Regions from separate parts of the Achromobacter sp. RW408 genome, predicted to be linked through region 2. Evidence: predicted binding sites of a transcription regulator. Region 2 holds the regulator's gene; each other region holds the start of a gene.
The links. The regulator NrdR, encoded in region 2, represses ribonucleotide reductase genes. The targets are predictions, from matches to a motif close to CACNANATNTNGTG.

Region 1 (6,048 bases), on a different contig from region 2:
TCACCTGTCCGGCGCCCAAGGCCACCGTCGGCATCGTCACCGTCGGCAAGGCCCACCTGGACGCGATGGAAGCGCTGTCGCGCCTGGGCGTGGACACCGTCACCGCCAACGCGCCGGTGCGCATCTACAAACCCGGCCTGACCTGGCCGCTGGACGCCGAACGCATGCTCGAGTTCGCGCGCGGCCTGTCGCACATCCTCGTGATCGAGGAAAAAGGCGCCGTGGTCGAGACCCAGCTCAAGGACCTGCTGTTCAACCTGCCCGAGCGCGCCACCGTGGTCGGCAAGAAGGGTTTCGACGGCGAGACGCTGGTGCCGTCCGCCGGCCAGCTGCGCCCGTCGCTGCTGGCGCGGCCGCTGGCCCAATGGCTGTCGCGCAGCGCCGGCCTGCAGCCCGGCGTCGACCTGGCCACCTTCGACTGCCAGGACATGCTGTCCAACGACGCCGACGGCATGCGCCGCCGGCCCTACTTCTGTTCCGGCTGTCCGCACAGCACCTCGACCAAGGTGCCCGAAGGCAGCCAGGCGCTGTCGGGCGTGGGCTGCCACTACATGGCCGCCTGGATGGACCGCGACACTGGCGGCCTGACCCAGATGGGCGGCGAAGGGGTCGACTGGATCGGCCTGTCGCGCTACACCAGGATGCCGCACATCTTCCAGAACATGGGGGAAGGCACCTATTACCACTCCGGCTACCTGGCGATCCGCCAGGCCGTGGCCGCCAAGGCCAACATCACCTACAAGATCCTGTTCAACGACGCCGTCGCCATGACCGGCGGCCAGCCGGTGGATGGACCGATCTCGGTGCCGCAGATCTGCCAGCAACTGCGCGGCGAGAACGTCGCCCGCATCGTCGTCACCAGCGACGAACCCGAGAAATACCAGGGCGTGGACCTGGGCGCCGGCATCAAGGTGCACCACCGCCGCGACCTCGACGCGCTGCAACGCGAGCTGCGCGAGATCCCCGGCGTCACCGTGCTGATCCACGACCAGACCTGCGCCGCCGAAAAGCGCCGCCGCAGGAAGAAGAACCAGTTCCCCGACCCGGCCCGCCGCATGCTGATCAACAGCGCCGTGTGCGAGGGCTGCGGCGACTGCGGCGTGAAATCGAACTGCCTGTCGGTGGTGCCGCTGGAAACGCCCTACGGCCGCAAGCGCGCCATCGACCAGTCCAGCTGCAACAAGGACTACTCCTGCGCCGAAGGCTTCTGCCCCAGCTTCGTCTCGGTCATGGGCGGCAAGCCCAGAAAGAGCGCGGCGCCCAAGGCCGACCAGGAACGCCTGCAGCGCCTGATCCAGCAACTGCCGCTGCCGCAACCGCCGGCGCTGGAACGCCCTTACCGCCTGCTGGTGGCGGGCATGGGCGGCACCGGCGTCATCACCATCGGCGCCATCGTCTCGATGGCCGCGCACCTGGAAGGCCTGTCGGCCGCGGTGCTGGACCTGACCGGCCTGGCGCAGAAAGGCGGCACGGTCGTCAGCCACATCCGCCTGGCGCCCGCGGGCGCGGCCGCCGGCCCGGTGCGCCTGGACTGGCAGCAGGCCGACGCCGCCATCCTGTGCGATCCGGTCGCCTCCGTGGCGCCCGACTCGCTCGGCGCGCTGCGCCGCGGCCACACGCAGGTCACCGTCAACACCTACGTCGCCCCGGTGTCCGATTTCACCCGCAACCCGGACGCCGCCATGCGGCCGGAAGCGCTGCTGGCCAAGATCCGCCACGCCGCCGGCGACGAGCACACCGCCGCCATCGATGCGCACGAGGCCGCGCTGGCGCTGTTCGGCGACAGCATCCTGTCGAACATGTTCATGCTGGGCTACGCCTGGCAGCGCGGCGGCGTGCCGCTGTCGCAGGCCGCCATCAACCGCGCCATCGAACTGAATGGCGTCGCCGTGGCCGCCAACCGCGCGGCCTTCGACAGCGGCCGCCTGGCCGCGCACCAACCCGAAGCGCTGGAAGGCGCGCTGCGCCCGCGCGCCCAGGTGGTGCAACTGCATGTGCCGGAAACCTTCGAGCGCGCCGTGGCGCGCCGCGTCGAAGACCTGACCGCCTACCAGGACGCCGCCTACGCGCAGGCCTACCGCGAGGTGGTCGAACGCGTCGCCGCGCGCGAGCGCGAGCTGGCGCCCGACGCCAGGACGCCGCGCCTGGCCATGGCGGTGGCGCGCGGACTGTTCAAGCTGATGGCCTACAAGGACGAATACGAAGTCGCCCGCCTCTATACGGGCGAGGCCTTCCAGGCCCAGCTCAAGGGCCAGTTCGAGGGCGACTACAGCCTGCGTTTCCACATGGCGCCGCCGATCTTCGCGCGCAAGGACCCGCGCACCGGCGTGCCGCGCAAGGTGACGCTGGGCCCGCGCACCATGACCGCGCTCAAGCTGCTGACCCGCTTCAAGCGCCTGCGCGGCACCTGGTTCGATCCGTTCGGCCACACCGCCGAACGCAAGATGGAGCGCGCGCTGGTGGGCGAATACCGCCAGACCATAGACCAGTTGCTCGCAGGGTTGAACCGCGACAACCTGGCGCAAGCGGCTACAATCGCCGCCCTTGCAGAAACCATCCGCGGCTTCGGCCACGTGAAGGCTGCGAACGTCGAGAAGTACAGGACGGAGCTGGCCCGCTTGATGCAAAGCTATACGGCGCCTGCCCCGCGCGATGTACCCCTGCGGAAAACCGCATAAACACTCGCGCTGAGCGGCATTCTCCTGGGCGCGCCTTGCTAGGCGCGCCCAGTGCATTTAGTAACAATGTTTTGGGAACCTGATCCTATCTTCTTCTTGTAGCTGTCGTACTCGATCACTAGAATTAGTGTCCAACGAGGGGTGCTACACTACATCTTGTGGTCGCCTAACCGCTGATACTCGTCGGCCACGCCATGCGGATTCGTCCGTCCAAGCGTTGCGACCCCCTCAATAAGATCCAATTTCGTACCTGACATGACGTCGTCATGTCGCTATCTACGCGCTTTTCGCACAGGAGCTTCCATGCAGACTACGATCGCCTCTGTGACCCGGCCCTCGGCCGTGCCGCCCTCGCAAACCGATTCCCCTGCCGACGCCAACGGCGGGCAATGGGCCAGCTACAACATCATCCGCCGCAATGGCTCGGTGGTCGGGTTCGAACCCGGCAAGATCGCCATCGCCATGACCAAGGCCTTCCTGGCCGTCAACGGCGGCCAGGGCGCGGCCTCGGCCCGCGTGCGCGAGCTGGTTGAACAACTGACGACCCAGGCCGTCAACGCGCTGGTGCGCAACCGCCCCGGTGGCGGCACCTTCCATATCGAAGACATCCAGGACCAGGTCGAACTGGCCCTGATGCGCTCGGGCCAGCACGACGTCGCCCGCGCCTACGTGCTCTACCGCGAGAAGCGCACCCAGGAACGCGCCGCCGCCGCGGCCGCCGAAGGCCAGCAGAAGGTCGACGCCGTGCCGCAGGAAAACGTGCTGCACGTCACGGACGCGGGTGTCCGCCGTCCGCTGGACATCGCCGAACTGCGCGCCACCATCGTCGCCGCCGGTGAAGGCCTGGCCGAATTCATCGACTCCGAAGCCATCCTGAAGGAAACGGTCAAGAACCTGTACGACGGCATCCCCGTCGACGAAGTGTTCAAGTCCGCCATCCTGTCGGCGCGCGCGCTGGTCGAGAAGGACCCGGCCTACAGCCAGGTCACCGCCCGCCTGCTGCTGCACACGATCCGCAAGGAAGTGCTGGGCGAGGAAGTCTCGCAGGACGGCATGGCCGCCCGCTACGCCGAGTACTTCCCCACCTTCATCGCCCGCGGCATCGAAGGCGGCCTGCTGTCGCCCGACCTGGCCGGCTACGACCTGACCAAGCTGGGCAAGGCGCTGAACGCCAAGCGCGACCTGCAGTTCGGCTACCTCGGCCTGCAGACCCTGTACGACCGCTACTTCCTGCACATCCGCGGCACCCGCATCGAACTGCCGCAGGTGTTCTTCATGCGCGTGGCCATGGGCCTGGCGCTGCGCGAGACCGATCGCGAAGCCCGCGCCATCGAGTTCTACGAGATCCTGTCGTCGTTCGACTTCATGAGCTCGACCCCGACGCTGTTCAACTCGGGCACCCTGCACTCGCAGCTGTCGTCGTGCTACCTGACCACCGTCTCCGACGACCTGGAAGGCATCTACGACGCCATCAAGGAAAACGCTCTGCTGGCCAAGTACGCCGGCGGCCTGGGCAACGACTGGACCCCGGTGCGCGCGCTGCGCAGCCATATCAAGGGCACCAACGGCGAAAGCCAGGGCGTGGTCCCGTTCCTGAAGGTCGTCAACGACACCGCCGTGGCGGTGAACCAGGGCGGCAAGCGCAAGGGCGCGGTCTGCACCTACCTGGAATCGTGGCACCTGGACATCGAGGAATTCCTCGAACTGCGCAAGAACACCGGCGACGAGCGTCGTCGCACCCACGACATGAACACGGCGAACTGGATTCCCGACCTGTTCATGAAGCGCGTCATGGAAGGCGGCGAATGGACCCTGTTCTCGCCGTCCGACTGCCCCGACCTGCACGACAAGTACGGCAAGGCCTTCGAAGAAGCCTACGTCGGCTATGAAGCGCGCGTCGCCAGCGGCGACCTGAAGCTGTTCAAGAAGATGCCGGCGCTGACCCTGTGGCGCAAGATGCTGTCGATGCTGTTCGAAACCGGCCACCCGTGGATCACGTTCAAGGATCCGTGCAACATCCGTTCGCCGCAGCAGCACGTCGGTGTGGTCCACAGCTCGAACCTGTGCACCGAGATCACGCTGAACACCAACGAATCGGAAATCGCGGTTTGCAACCTGGGGTCGGTGAACCTGGTCGCGCACATGAAGCCGGCCGCTGGCGGCGGTTTCGAACTCGACCACGAGAAGATCAAGCGCACCGTCAGCATCGCCATGCGCATGCTCGACAACGTCATCGACATCAACTATTACGCCGTCGACAAGGCCCGCAACTCCAACGCGCGCCATCGCCCGGTGGGCATGGGCATCATGGGCTTCCAGGACTGCCTGCAGATGATGCGCGTGCCGTACGCGTCGCAAGCCGCCGTTGAATTCGCCGACCGCTCGATGGAAGCGGTGTGCTATCACGCCTACTGGGCCTCGAGCCTGCTGGCCGAAGAACGTGGCCGCTATCAATCGTACGAAGGCTCGCTGTGGTCGCGTGGCATCCTGCCGCAAGACACGTTGAAGATGCTGCGTGACGAACGCGGTGGTCATGTCGAGGTCGATGAATCGAGCACGCTCGATTGGGATGCGTTGCGCGCGCGCATCAAACAACATGGCATGCGCAACTCCAATTGCATCGCAATCGCCCCAACCGCGACTATTTCCAATATCATTGGTGTATCTGCGTGCATCGAACCCACTTTCCAGAACTTGTACGTCAAATCGAATCTCTCCGGCGAGTTCACGGTCGTTAACGATTACCTCGTGCGTGACCTGAAGAAACTCGGTCTCTGGGACGAAGTCATGGTCGCCGACCTCAAGTACTTCGACGGCAGCCTGTCCCGCATCGATCGCGTACCTTCCGAACTCCGCGAACTCTACGCCACCGCGTTCGAAGTCGAACCGAGCTGGCTGGTGGAATGCGCCTCGCGTCGCCAGAAGTGGATCGATCAAGCCCAGTCGCTGAACATCTACATGGCCGGCGCCTCCGGCAAGAAGCTGGACGACACCTACAAGCTGGCCTGGAAGCGTGGCCTGAAGACGACCTATTACCTGCGTACCCTTGGCGCCACCAGCGCCGAGAAGTCGACGGGACGCGGCGGCGAACTGAACGCCGTCAGCGCCGGTGGCACTTCCGCCGCCGCCCCCGTGTCCGCTGCACCTGTTTTGCCGGAACCCGAAGTTCTCGGGGCGGTTTGCACCATGCGGCCGGGCGACCCCGGCTTCGAAGAGTGCGAAGCCTGCCAATAACCGCCTCCGGAGAATGAATCATGATTAATTGGGAAGACGACACCCTCGCCACGCAACCTGCACAAGCCCCCGCGCCCGCGGCGGGCGGGCAGGCTGCGCCCGAAGTCCGGGCGGCGACCGGCGTGTTCGGCGACAC
Region 2 (6,048 bases):
CTTGCGCTGGCGGCGCTCGGCGCCGCGCTGTGGGCCTGGCGCAGCGCCACCCCGGCGGCCCGCGGCGGCAAGCGCTAGGGCGTCTGAACGGCGGGCAATTCGACCCGCCGCAACAGTCCGCGCCAATGCTCCGGCACCCGGGCGCGCACGCGCAGGTCTGCCGCCACCCGCTGCGCCTCGATGAATTCGTAGCGCGGGGCGGCGTCCAGCCGCTCCAGCAGCGGCAGCCTGACCACGCCGGCGGCGTCGCCCAGCAACATCGGCGCCATATATATCAGCAGCTCGTCGACGCAGCCGGCCGCCACCAGCGCGCCGCTCAAACCGGCGCCGGCCTCGACGTGGACTTCATTGAACTGCTGCGCGGCCAGCCAGCGCATCATCGCCGGCAGGTCCACGCGGTCGGGCTCGGCGGCGGGCATCGACACCACGCGGACGTTCCTGGCTTCCAGCCGCGCCTGCTTGGCGGCGTCGACCCGCGCCGTGAACACGATGACCTCGCCGCCGTCGAACAGGCGCGCGTCCTCGGGAATCTCGAAGCGCCCGTCGACCACCGCCCGGCGCGGCTGGCGCGGCGTCTGCACGCTGCGCACGGTCAGTTGCGGATCGTCCTTGAGCACGGTACCGATGCCGGTCAGCACCACGCAGCTGCGCGCGCGCCAGAGATGCCCGTCGGCGCGCGCCTCGGGGCCGGTGATCCATTGCGACAGGCCGTTATGCAGGGCGCTGCGGCCATCCAGCGATGTCGCCATCTTGAGCCAGGTCCACGGCAGCCCCCGGCTCATGCGCGAAATGAAACCGGCGTTCAGGGCCAGCGCCTCTTCGCGGCAGATGCCGGTGGTGACGGCGATACCAGCCTCGCGCAGGCGCGCCAGCCCCTTGCCATTGACCAGCGGGTTGGGATCGCCGATCGCCACCACCACCCGCGCCGGCGCGGCCGCCAGCAAGGCGTCCACGCAGGGCGGCGTGCGGCCGAAATGACTGCACGGCTCCAGCGTGACGTAGACGGTGGCGCCCGCCACCGATTCGCCGCGCGCCTGCGCGTCGCGCAGCGCGCACACTTCGGCATGCGGGCCGCCGGGAGGCTGGGTGGCGCCCTCGCCCAGCACGCGGCCATCGCGCACGATGACGCAGCCCACCCGGGGGTTGGGCGCGGTCGAGTACATGACGGTCTGCGCCAGGGCCAGGGCGCGCCGCATCCAGGACAGGTCGTCGGATTCGCTGGGGTTCTTCATCATGCACGGATTGTATGTCCGCGGCGGATCGCCGGCACGCCGCGCTTGCCGTTCCGCGCCGGCGCGCTATGATCGTTCAAGCGGCCCGGCAGTCATGTCCGTTTTGGGCCGATGCTGGTCTCGGGACGGCCTCGCCCCGCCGCCGGGGCAGGCCCACAATACGCCACGTATCTCTCGAAATCCCAAGGCACGGAGCCCGCCGCCATGAAACAAGCATTGATCGTCATCGACGTCCAGGATTCCTTCCGCCAGCGTCCGTTTTGGGACGAGTCGGAATATCCGGCATTCGTCTCGCAACTCCAGGGCCTGATAGACGCCGCCCGTGCCCGCGACATCCCGGTGCTGCAGGTGTTTCACACCAGCGCCGCCAACGATCCAGCCAACCCATTCTCGCTGGCCTCCGGCCATGTCAGGACATTGAAGGAACTGCGCATCGAGCCCGACGCCGTGTTCCACAAGACCGTGCATTCCTCCCTCTACGCCAAGGACGCCGACGGCGCCACGCTGCGGGACTGGCTGCGCAAGCACGGCATCGAGGGCGTCATCGTCAGCGGCATCCGCACCGAACAGTGCTGCGAGACCACCACCCGCCATGCCAGCGACGACGGCTTCAAGGTGGTGTTCCCGACCGACGCCACGCTGACTTTCGCCATGCAGAGTCCGTCGGGCAAGCACTACACGCCGGCCGAGATCCGCGACGCCACCGAACTTGTGCTGCAGGGCCGCTTTGCCCGCATCGCCCGCGCTGCCGACGTCTTCGCCGACGCGCAATAAGGACGCGCCGCCATGATTCCCGTGTACTTCGTGTTGCCGCGGGGAATCGTGCTGCTCGACGTGGCCGGGCCGGCCGAGGCGTTCCGGGTTGCCAACAAGCTGTGCCCGGACGCCTTCGCGCAGCATTTCTGCGGCCCCTCGACCGAAGTGGAAAGCGGCATTCCCGGCCTGCACCTGGCGCGGATCCAGCCCCTGCCCCAGAAGCTGCCGCCCGAGGCGCTGGTGATCGTGTCCGGGGTGGTGGGCAAGCACATCCGCCTGGACGAGCCCGAGGCCCGCGTCATCATCGACTGGCTGGCGGCGCGCCATCCGGTCGACGGCTTCACGCTGATGACCGTCTGCGCCGGCGCCCTGTTCGCCGCCGCGGCCGGCCTGACGCGCCAGCGCGAATGCACCACGCACCACAGCTGCCTGGCGCAATTGGCCGACATGGATCCGTCCGCCCGGCTGCACGACAACCGCATCTTCGTCGAAGACGGCAACCTGGTCAGCAGCGCCGGCATCACCGCCGGCATCGACCTGGCGCTGCACATGGTGTCGCGCCACTGCGGCCCGCGCGTGGCCAGTGAAGTGGCGCGCGACATGGTGGTCTACCAGCGCCGCGCCGGCACCGACTCGGCCCTGTCGCCCTGGCTGGAACACCGCAACCACATGCATCCCGGTGTGCACCGGGTCCAGGACGCGGTGGTGCGCAACCCGGCGGCGCCGTGGTCGGCGCAGTCGCTGGCCGAGCAGGCCCACACCAGTTCGCGCCACCTGACGCGGCTGTTCCGCGAGCACGCCGGCTGCACGCCGATGGACTACCTGTATCAGATACGCGTGGCGCTGGCGCGCGACATGCTGCGCGAAACCCGCTTGAACCTGGAGATGGTGGCGGAGAAATCCGGATTCGGCTCGGCCCAGCACCTGCGCCGCGTGTGGCGCCGATTCCAGCCGCAGACGCCCAGCATGGCGCGGACACCCGCGCTGTAGCGCGCCTTGCGAGTCAATCCGCGCCCCTCAGGCGCCGCGCGGCGCCCTCATTCCTTGCGCAGCTTGGCGGGCAGCACCGGCCCCTGCATCTCGCGGATCGCCTCGACGAATTCGCCGATGTCCTCGAAGCTCTTGTACACCGACGCAAAGCGCACGTAGGCCACCTTGTCGAGCTTGCGCAGCTCGTTCATGACCAGTTCGCCGATATGCCCGGAAGCCACTTCGCGCAGCCCGCTGGCCAGGAGTTGTTCCTCGATGCGGGCGACGGCGGCGTCCACGTCCTCGGTGCTGACCGGGCGCTTGCGCAGCGCCAGGCTCAGGCTGGCGCGCAGCTTGGCGGGATCGTAGTCGCTGCGGCTGCCGTTGCGCTTGACCACGGACGGCATCGCCAGCTCCACCCGCTCGTAGGTGGTGAAGCGCTTGTCACAGGACTGGCAGCGGCGCCGGCGACGGATGGCGTCGCCCTCTTCCGAGACACGGCTGTCGACGACCTGCGTTTCGGAGTTGCCGCAAAATGGACACCGCATGTGTGATCCCTGAAAACACGGAAAGCAATAATTCGCCCATATTGTAACGAGGCGACAGTCGATCCGTGGCGACTATGACAAATTCGTCCCTATTATTTTTGCCACGATGACCGCCGGCGCGCAAGCGCCATTGGCCCGAAAACAAAAGGACGGCCCCTTGCGGAGCCGTCCTCGTCATGTGCCGGCGGGAAAGATCCGCCGCCGCATCACTTCTTGCCGTACACCGGCAGGCGCGAGGTCAGCTCATTGACCTTGGCGCGCACGGCGGCGATGTTGGCTTCGTCACGCGGGTTGTCCAGCACGTCGGCGATCAGGTTGGCGGTCAGCTCGGCCTCGGCTTCGGTGAAGCCGCGGGTGGTCATGGCCGGCGTGCCCAGGCGGATGCCGCTGGTCACGAAGGGCTTTTCCGGATCGTTCGGGATGGCGTTCTTGTTGACGGTGATATGAGCCTGGCCCAGCACGGCTTCGGCTTCCTTGCCCGTGATGCCCTTGGCACGCAGGTCCACCAGCATGACGTGGCTTTCGGTGCGGCCCGAAACGATGCGCAGGCCGCGCTTGACCAGCGTGTCGGCCAGCACCTTGGCGTTCTTGACCACTTGTTGCGCGTAGGTCTTGAATTCGGGTTCCAGCGCTTCCTTGAAGGCCACGGCCTTGCCGGCGATGACGTGCATCAGCGGACCGCCCTGGATGCCGGGGAAGATGGCCGAGTTGATGATCTTCTCGTATTCGGCCTTCATCATGATGACGCCGCCGCGCGGGCCGCGCAGCGACTTGTGCGTGGTCGAGGTGACGAAGTCGGCGTGCGGCACCGGGTTGGGGTACGCGCCGCCGGCGACCAGGCCGGCGTAGTGGGCGATGTCGACCATGAACAGCGCGCCGTTGTCGTGAGCGATGCGGGCCATGCGCTCGAAGTCGATGTGCAGGGCGTAGGCCGAGGCGCCGGCGACGATCAGCTTGGGCTTGTGCTCCTTGGCCAGCTGCTCGACCTGGGCGTAGTTCAGGACTTCGTTTTCGTCCAGGCCGTACGAGATGAAGTTGTACAGCTTGCCCGAGGCGTTGACCGAGGCGCCGTGCGTCAGGTGGCCGCCTTCGGCCAGGCTCATGCCCAGCACGGTGTCGCCCGGCTTCAGGACGGCCATGTACACGCCCTGGTTGGCTTGCGAACCCGAGTTGGGCTGCACGTTGGCGGCTTCGGCGCCGAAGATCTGCTTCAGGCGGTCGATGGCCAGCTGCTCGACCACGTCGACGTATTCGCAACCGCCGTAGTAGCGCTTGCCCGGGTAGCCTTCGGCGTACTTGTTCGTGAGCTGCGTGCCCTGGGCTTCCATGACGGCCGGGCTGGCGTAGTTCTCCGAAGCGATCAGCTCGATGTGCTGCTCTTGGCGAACGTCTTCCTTCTGGACGGCGGCCCAGACGTCCGGGTCAGCCTTGGAGAGGGTGAGGTTGCGGTCAAACATGACGGGGGGTTCCTGAGGCGGTAAGAGAGGAGAAAACTGCGCCCGGGTGGGTAAACCCGGATAATGACGAATAGTTTACCGCGTACCGCCGCTTTCCCTGTCGCCAAAATGCCCCGAATGGCGGCAAAATTCCCGCCAAGGGCGCGAAATTTCCGCGATCCGTCCGTGGCAGGAAAACCCTCTCAATCCGACTTGAGAAACTTTCATGCAAACCCAGACTTTGCTCGCCTACACCCTGGTCGCCGCCGTCAGCGTCGTCACCCCCGGCCCCGCCAGCATCCTGGCCATGCGCAATGGCGCCGCCGGCGGCCTGCGCGCCGTGCTGCCGTCGTCGCTGGGCAATATCACCGGCCTGTTCCTGCTGTCCGGCGCCGCCATGCTGGGCCTGGGCGTGGTGCTGCAATCGTCCGCCCTGCTGTTCGCCATCCTCAAGATCGCCGGCGCCGCCTACCTGATCTACCTGGGCCTGCGCCACCTGCTGGGCCGCAGCAGCGTGGCCGCGCCGCCGCCAGACAGCCAGGGCCGCCCGCCGCGCGGCGCGCTGGCGCTGTACCTGGAGGCCACCCTCGTGGCCGGCCTGAATCCCAAGCCCATCCTGTTCTTCACCGCGCTGTTCCCGCAGTTCCTGAACGCGGCCGAGCCGCTGCTGCCGCAGTTCTTCATCCTGACCGGCATCTTCATGGGCCTGTCGCTGCCATCGCTGCTGGCCTACGGCCTGCTGGCGCGCCGCGCCCGCCGCCTGTTCCAGCAGCCACGCGCGCTGCGCTGGATCAACCGGGCGGTGGGCTCGGTGTTCGTCGCCTTCGGCGTGGCGCTGCTGCGCCTGAAGCGCGCCGGCGCCTGAAGGCGCCGCGCCTCCGGCGGATGGCCGGGAAATAAAAAAGGGCCACATTGATGCGGCCCTTTTTGCTGATCGCGAGGAATCAGGACGCCGAGGTCGCCCCGATCTGCTTGGGCGCCAGCTTCGGGTTGAGCGTGTAGGTGCCGGTCAGCGACGCCTGCGCCAGCACGTGCTTCTGGATGGCGCGCAGCGCGTCCTCGCCGGTGAACGAACCCTGCAGGTTCAGCGTATGGACGTCCAGCGCG
Region 3 (6,048 bases), on a different contig from region 2:
TCGCTGGGCGCCGAGGTCTACGCGCGGCCCACCAGCTCGCTGTACCTGTGGTCGGCGTTTCCGGGCGTGGACAATTCGCTGGCGCTGGCCCAGGACCTGATGCCCGAGAAGGTCATCATGGCGCCGGGCCGGGTGTTCAGCGTCGACCCGACCGCCGTGTCGCCGTGGTCGCGCTGCAATGTGGGCGCGGTGGCGTCGCCGCGCTTTCACGCGGCGCTGGCGGCGCGCCTGGGACGCGCCAGCGCTCAGCGGTAGGCGAATTCCTCGAACCAGCCGCGCAGCAAAGCCTGTGCCTGCGTGCCCAGCAGCCGCGCCGGCGGCGTGCTGGGGCAGCTGCGCGCGCCCTGCACCGCGAAGCGCTTGACGCCGCGCCGCGCCAGTTCGCGCGCCAATCCGAGCAACCGGGTCTCGTCGAGCCAGTCGGGATGCCAGGTGATGCGGCATTCGAAATCCACGCCGGCCGTCAGCAACTGCGTCAGGCAGGCCTGCGCCGGGCGGTGCGAATCGCGCCGGCCGGTGATGTCGTCATAGCCCTGCGCGTCGGCCTTGATGTCCAGGCCGACCCAGTCCAGGTAGCGCAGCACGTCGGCCAGCCGCAGCGGATAGATGCCGGCCGTGTGCAGGCCGATGCGATAGCCCATGCGCCGCGCCTCGCGGATCATCGACGGCAGGCGCGGTTCGCTCAGCGGTTCGCCGCCCGAGAACACCACGGCGTCCAGCAGCCCCTGGCGGTTGTCGAGGAAGGCGCGCACGTCGCGCCAGTCGTAGCGCGCGTTGCGCGTCTGCAGTTCGGGGTTGTGGCAGTAGTGGCAGCGCCACGGACAGCCGGCGATGAAGATGACGGCGGCCAGCGTGCCGGGCCAGTCCACGGTGGAAAACGGCGTCAGCCCGCCCACCGCCGGGGAATGGCGCGGCAGCGGCTGGGCCGCCGGCCGCGGCGGCGCGGCATAGGCCATGCGCGGTGGGTGGCGGGCGGGGGCGGCCTTGCGGCCGCCGGCCGCTTCAGGCACGTTGTTCGACGAAGAAGCGGCGTTCATTGAATTCGCCTTGTTTGCCGGTATTGAAGGAAGACACGGGGCGGTGGTAGCCCATGACGCGGGTCCAGACTTCGCAGCGCACGCGCTGGCTGTCGTCCAGGCGCAGCGCCTGCGGGGCGGCGGCTTCGGGAGAGATCACGGTTTGCATAACGGCTCCTTGGGGAAAGGCCGGGCGGGGATCGCCCGGGGAAAAAAGCGGTCGACAGCGGCGGTCAGGCCGGCGCGCAGCAAGACGCCTGCCTGGCCAGCAATTCGGCGTCGCACTTCGGGCAGAACTCGTGGTGCCCGGCCAGATAGCCGTGGTTCGGGCAGATCGAGAACGTCGGCGTGACGGTGATGTACGGCAGCCGGAAATTCGACAGCGCGCGCCGCACCAGTTCCTTGCACGCGCTGGCCGACGACACGGCCTCGTTCATGTACAGGTGCAGCACGGTGCCGCCGGTGTACTTGCCCTGCAGCGCTTCCTGCAGGGCCAGCGCCTCGAACGGATCGTCGGTGTGGCCCACCGGCAGCTGGCTGGAGTTGGTGTAGTAGGGCTGGGCCTCGGTGCCCGCCTGCAGGATGCCGGGGTAGCGCTTGCGGTCTTCGCGGGCGAAGCGGTAGGTGGTGCCTTCGGCGGGCGTGGCCTCCAGGTTGTAGAGGTGCCCGGTCTCTTCCTGGAACTCGGTCATGCGCGCCCGCACCCGATCCAGCAGGCGCACCGCCAGCGCATGGCCGGCCGGCGTGGTGACGTCCTCGGCGTCGCCGCTGAAGTTGCGGATCATCTCGTTGATGCCGTTCACGCCCAGCGTGCTGAAGTGGTTGCGCAGCGTGCCGAGGTAGCGCCGCGTGTACGGGTACAGCCCCTGGTCGATGTAGCGCTGCACCACCTTGCGCTTGGTTTCCAGCACGTCGCGGCCCAGGCCCAGCAGGTGATCCAGGCGCGCCATCAGCGCGGCCTCGTCGCCGCGGCAGGTGTGGCCCAGGCGGGCGCAGTTGACGGTCACCACGCCCACCGACCCGGTCTGCTCGGCCGAGCCGAACAGGCCGTTGCCGCGCTTGAGCAGTTCGCGCAGGTCCAGCTGCAGGCGGCAGCACATGGAGCGCACCATGTGCGGCTCCAGGTCTGAATTGAGGAAGTTCTGGAAGTACGGCAGGCCGTAGCGCGCGGTCATCTCGAACAGGCGCTCGGTGTTGGGATGGTCCCAGTCGAAGTCGGGCGTGATGTTGTAGGTGGGAATCGGGAAGGTGAACACGCGCCCCTTGGCGTCGCCGGCCATCATCACCTCGATGTAGGCGCGGTTGATCATGTCCATCTCGGCCTGCAGGTCGCCATAGGCGAACGGCATTTCCTCGCCGCCGACGTAGGGGATCTGCTCCTTCAGGTCGGCCGGGCAGGTCCAGTCGAAGGTCAGGTTGGTGAACGGCGTCTGCGTGCCCCAGCGGCTCGGCACGTTCAGGTTGTAGATCAGTTCCTGCATGCTTTGCTTGACCTCGGCGTAGGTCATCGCGTCGCGCCGGATGAAGGGCGCCATGTAGGTGTCGAACGAGCTGAAGGCCTGGGCGCCGGCCCATTCGTTCTGCAGCGTGCCCAGGAAGTTGACAATCTGGCCGATGGCCGCCGACATGTGGCGCGGCGGCGTGGCCTCGATCTTGCCGGGGATGCCGTTGAAGCCTTCGGTCAGCAGCTGGCGCAGCGACCAGCCGGCGCAATAGCCGCTGAGCATGTCCAGGTCGTGGATGTGGATGTCGCCATCGCGGTGGGCCTGGCCGGCCTCGGGGGTGAAGACGTTGGACAGCCAGTAGTTGGCGGTGACCTTGCCGGCCACGTTCAGGATCAGCCCGCCCAGGCTGTAGCCCTGGTTGGCGTTGGCGTTGACGCGCCAGTCGCGCTGTTCCAGGTATTCCTCCATGGCGCTTTCCACGTCCACCAGGGTGTGGCGCAGCGCGCGCAGGCGGGCGTGTTGTTCGCGGTAGACGATGTAGGCGCGGGCGGTGCGCCAGTAGCCGGCCTTGACCAGCGTTTCCTCGACCTGGTTCTGGATGGTCTCCACGCCGGGGCAGACGTTGCCTTCGGCGGCCAGCGCCTCGATCACCGCGCCGGTCAGCGCCTGCGCGACGTCGGCGTCCAGTTCTCCGGTGCCGCGGCCGGCGGCGGCGATGGCCGCGGCGATCTTGTCGCGGTCGAATGCGACGACCCGGCCGTCGCGCTTGAGGATGTGTTGGAGTTGCATCGCTGACACCATATGTTGTGGGGTAGGAAAACTCTACCACCACCTATGGTGTCGAAAGCCCGGCTATCGAGGCGTTTGTCGGCTTGTCTTGATGCCGGTCAAACGGCGCCGGCCGGGCCGGCGCGGACGCAATGCGGCCCTAGAAACCCAAGCCGACCCCGGCCAGCGAGATCACCAGCGCCAGGGCGGCGGTGCCCATGGCCGGGCGCGGCGACCACGACAGCATGCCGACCCACAGCAACGCGCCGGCCGACAGCCAGCCCAGCCAGGCCACCACGCCCACGGTGTTGCCCCACAGGCCGACGCAGGGCAGCAGCGCCAGCAGCAACAGCAGGATGCCCGCGCCGCGCAGCACGCGGGAATGGCCGGCCGAGGGATCGCGGCCCCAGACCTGGTCGTAATGGCGCGGCATCGCCAGGCTCAGGCAGGCCATGCCGGAATAGGTCAGCAGCAGCGCCATGGCGATGCCGAAGGCGTCGTTGAGATTCATGCCGTGGCCTCCCGCGAAGCGCGCGTATCGCGCGGCGGCGGCGCCGACAGCGGTTTGCGGCCCAGCCGCAGCGCGGCCCAGCCGGCCGCCACGCCTATGGCCACGGCCGTCAGTTCGACCCCGGCGCTTTCCCAGTCGCCGCGCGCGATCTGCGCCAGCGGATGGTCGCCCAGCGTCAGCAGGGACAGCAGCGGCAGCAGCAGGCACAGCGCCGACAGCAGGCCCAGCTGCCACAGCCAGGCGCGCCGCGGACTGCACAGCCAGGCATGGGCCAGCGTCAGCGCCCAGACGATGAAGAAGGCGCGCAGTTCCCAGCCGGCGCGCTGCGGCAGCGACACCGGCAACAGCCGGTTGGCCCACAGGTAGGCGACGCAGGCGATCGCCAGGCCGGCCAGCGCGGCCACGTTCAGGCCTTCGATCAGGCGGTAGACGCGCGCGGTGGCGGCGCCGAATTCGTCGCCCATCCGGTTGCGGCGCTTGACCATGAACAGGACCGCGCCGGTGCCCATCATGGCGCTGCCGGCCAGGCCGCACACAAAGTACAGCCATTTCATCGCCAGTCCGCCGAACTTGACCATGTGCAGGTCGGACATCACCTGGCGCGTCAACGGCGCGGCGCCGCCCTCGACGCCGCCGGGGGCGCGCAGGCGCAGCAATTGGCCGGTGGCGGCGGAGAATTCGGCCATGCCGGTGGTGCTGCTGATATGGACGTTCTGGTCGGCCTCCTCGTTCCAGCCATAGACCGCGATCCGCATCGAGCCGTCTTCGGGGTTGTTGATGACGATGGCGCGCGCGGTCTGCCCGATCAACCGTTCGGCGCGCGCGACCAGCGGTTCCAGGGCCGGCACGGCGAGCGCGGTGCCGGTCAGCGGGGGCTGGTCTTCGCGCGCCAGTTCGGCCAGGTACAGGCGGGCGGCCTCGGCGCCGGGGCCATAGGTCGCCGCGATGGGCGCTGGCATCAGCGTGAAGGCCGAGATCACGATGCCGGTATAGGCAATCATGAACTGGAAGGGCAGGGTCAGCACCGCGGTGGCGTTGTGCGCGTCCAGCCACGAACGTTGGCCCTTGCTGGCGCGGAAGGTGAAGAAGTCCTTGAAGATGCGCTTGTGCGTCACCACGCCGGAAACCATCGCCACCAGCATCGCCATGGCGGCGAAGGCCACGATCCACAGGCCCAGGGGCTGCGCGTGCAGGTTGTAGTGGAAGTCGACGAAGTGGTCGCCGCCGAAGGTGGCGCGGCCTGCCTCGTGGTGGTCCTCGTCCAGTTCGCGGCCGGTCTCGGGGTCGAGTTCGGCGTCGGCGTATGCGCCGTTCGAGTCGAACCAGTAGGCCACCAGGCCGTTGTCGTGGTGGCGGTTGACCGGCCAGATCTCCCACATGCCGGCGCCGGCGTGATGCCGCGCCATGTACTGCACCGCCAGATCGAGCCGGCGCGCGCGATCCACCTTCACGGGCTCGCGCGCCGCCGCCTCGGCCTCGGCCGCATGGTGCTCCGGCGTCATCCAGTGGGTGATGGGTTCGGCGAACACCGCCAGCGTCCCGGTCAGGAAGACGGCGAACAGCAGCCAGGAAAACCACAGGCCGACCCAGGTGTGGAGCCAGGCCATGGACAAACGGAAACTGGGTTTCAGAACGCGCCTCTTTCTTCTATCGACGCCGCCGCGAGCCCTGCCGCGGGTCTTTTATTGAGAATGGTTCCGATTCTAGTCGAAATGGGGTCGGAATAGGACGATTCCCGACGCCATCGTGCCGGCGGACCGTGGCCCGCCGGCGCCCGCGCGGGGCGGGCGCTTCAGTCCAGCTTGATGTCGGCGCGCCGGCCCACTTCGCCGAAGGTCTTGAGTTCCTGTTCCATGCGCGCGGTGAAGGCGGCGCCGTCCAGGTAGACCGGCTCCAGCGCCAGGTCGGCGATGGCGCGGCGTACCTGCGGGTCGGCCATGATGTCCGCGACCGCGCGGTTCAACGTGTCCAGCACCGGCGGCGGCGTGCGAGCCGGCGCCACCAGCCCGTACCAGCCCACCATCGAGACGCCGGGCAGGCCGCTTTCGATGAAGGTCGGCACGTCCGGCAACTGCGGCACGCGGTGTTCGCCGGTGACGGCCAGCGCGCGCACCTTGCCCGCCTTGACCTGCGGCGCGGCCGACGACACGGTGTCCACGCCCAGCGCGATTTCGCCGCCGATCAGCGCGGTGATGAACTGCGCGCTGCCCTTGTAGGGCACCGGCGTCATTTTGGCGCCCGCGGCCTCGGCGAACATTTCACCCACCAGGTGCGGCGCCGACCCTGGACCGAAGGTGCCGTACATCAG

Region 1: a site for NrdR is predicted at 2,826-2,839, ahead of DK459_RS03240 (ribonucleoside-diphosphate reductase subunit alpha). Genes of this name have one in related genera too.
Region 3: a site for NrdR is predicted at 3,257-3,270, ahead of DK459_RS09630 (ribonucleoside triphosphate reductase). Genes of this name have one in related genera too.

Annotation. Positions count from the first base shown of each region.
Region 1 covers NZ_QHHO01000022.1:215,506-221,553, forward strand. Annotated here, with positions in the region: gene DK459_RS03235 (indolepyruvate ferredoxin oxidoreductase family protein) at 1-2,678, shown strand, start outside; gene DK459_RS03240 (ribonucleoside-diphosphate reductase subunit alpha) at 2,982-5,912, shown strand; gene DK459_RS03245 (ribonucleotide-diphosphate reductase subunit beta) at 5,933-6,048, shown strand, end outside.
Region 2 covers NZ_QHHO01000047.1:692,325-698,372, forward strand. Annotated here, with positions in the region: gene DK459_RS19305 (hypothetical protein) at 1-78, shown strand, start outside; gene ribD (bifunctional diaminohydroxyphosphoribosylaminopyrimidine deaminase/5-amino-6-(5-phosphoribosylamino)uracil reductase RibD) at 75-1,196, opposite strand; gene DK459_RS19315 (cysteine hydrolase family protein) at 1,437-2,006, shown strand; gene DK459_RS19320 (GlxA family transcriptional regulator) at 2,019-2,978, shown strand; gene nrdR (transcriptional regulator NrdR) at 3,026-3,505, opposite strand; gene glyA (serine hydroxymethyltransferase) at 3,712-4,962, opposite strand; gene DK459_RS19335 (LysE family translocator) at 5,168-5,806, shown strand; gene DK459_RS19340 (YbhB/YbcL family Raf kinase inhibitor-like protein) at 5,886-6,048, opposite strand, start outside.
Region 3 covers NZ_QHHO01000040.1:445,083-451,130, reverse strand. Annotated here, with positions in the region: gene DK459_RS09645 (PLP-dependent aminotransferase family protein) at 1-255, shown strand, start outside; gene DK459_RS09640 (anaerobic ribonucleoside-triphosphate reductase activating protein) at 246-1,037, opposite strand; gene nrdD (anaerobic ribonucleoside-triphosphate reductase) at 1,003-1,185, opposite strand; gene DK459_RS09630 (ribonucleoside triphosphate reductase) at 1,250-3,250, opposite strand; gene DK459_RS09625 (DUF3325 domain-containing protein) at 3,390-3,740, opposite strand; gene DK459_RS09620 (PepSY domain-containing protein) at 3,737-5,347, opposite strand; gene DK459_RS09615 (tripartite tricarboxylate transporter substrate binding protein) at 5,533-6,048, opposite strand, start outside.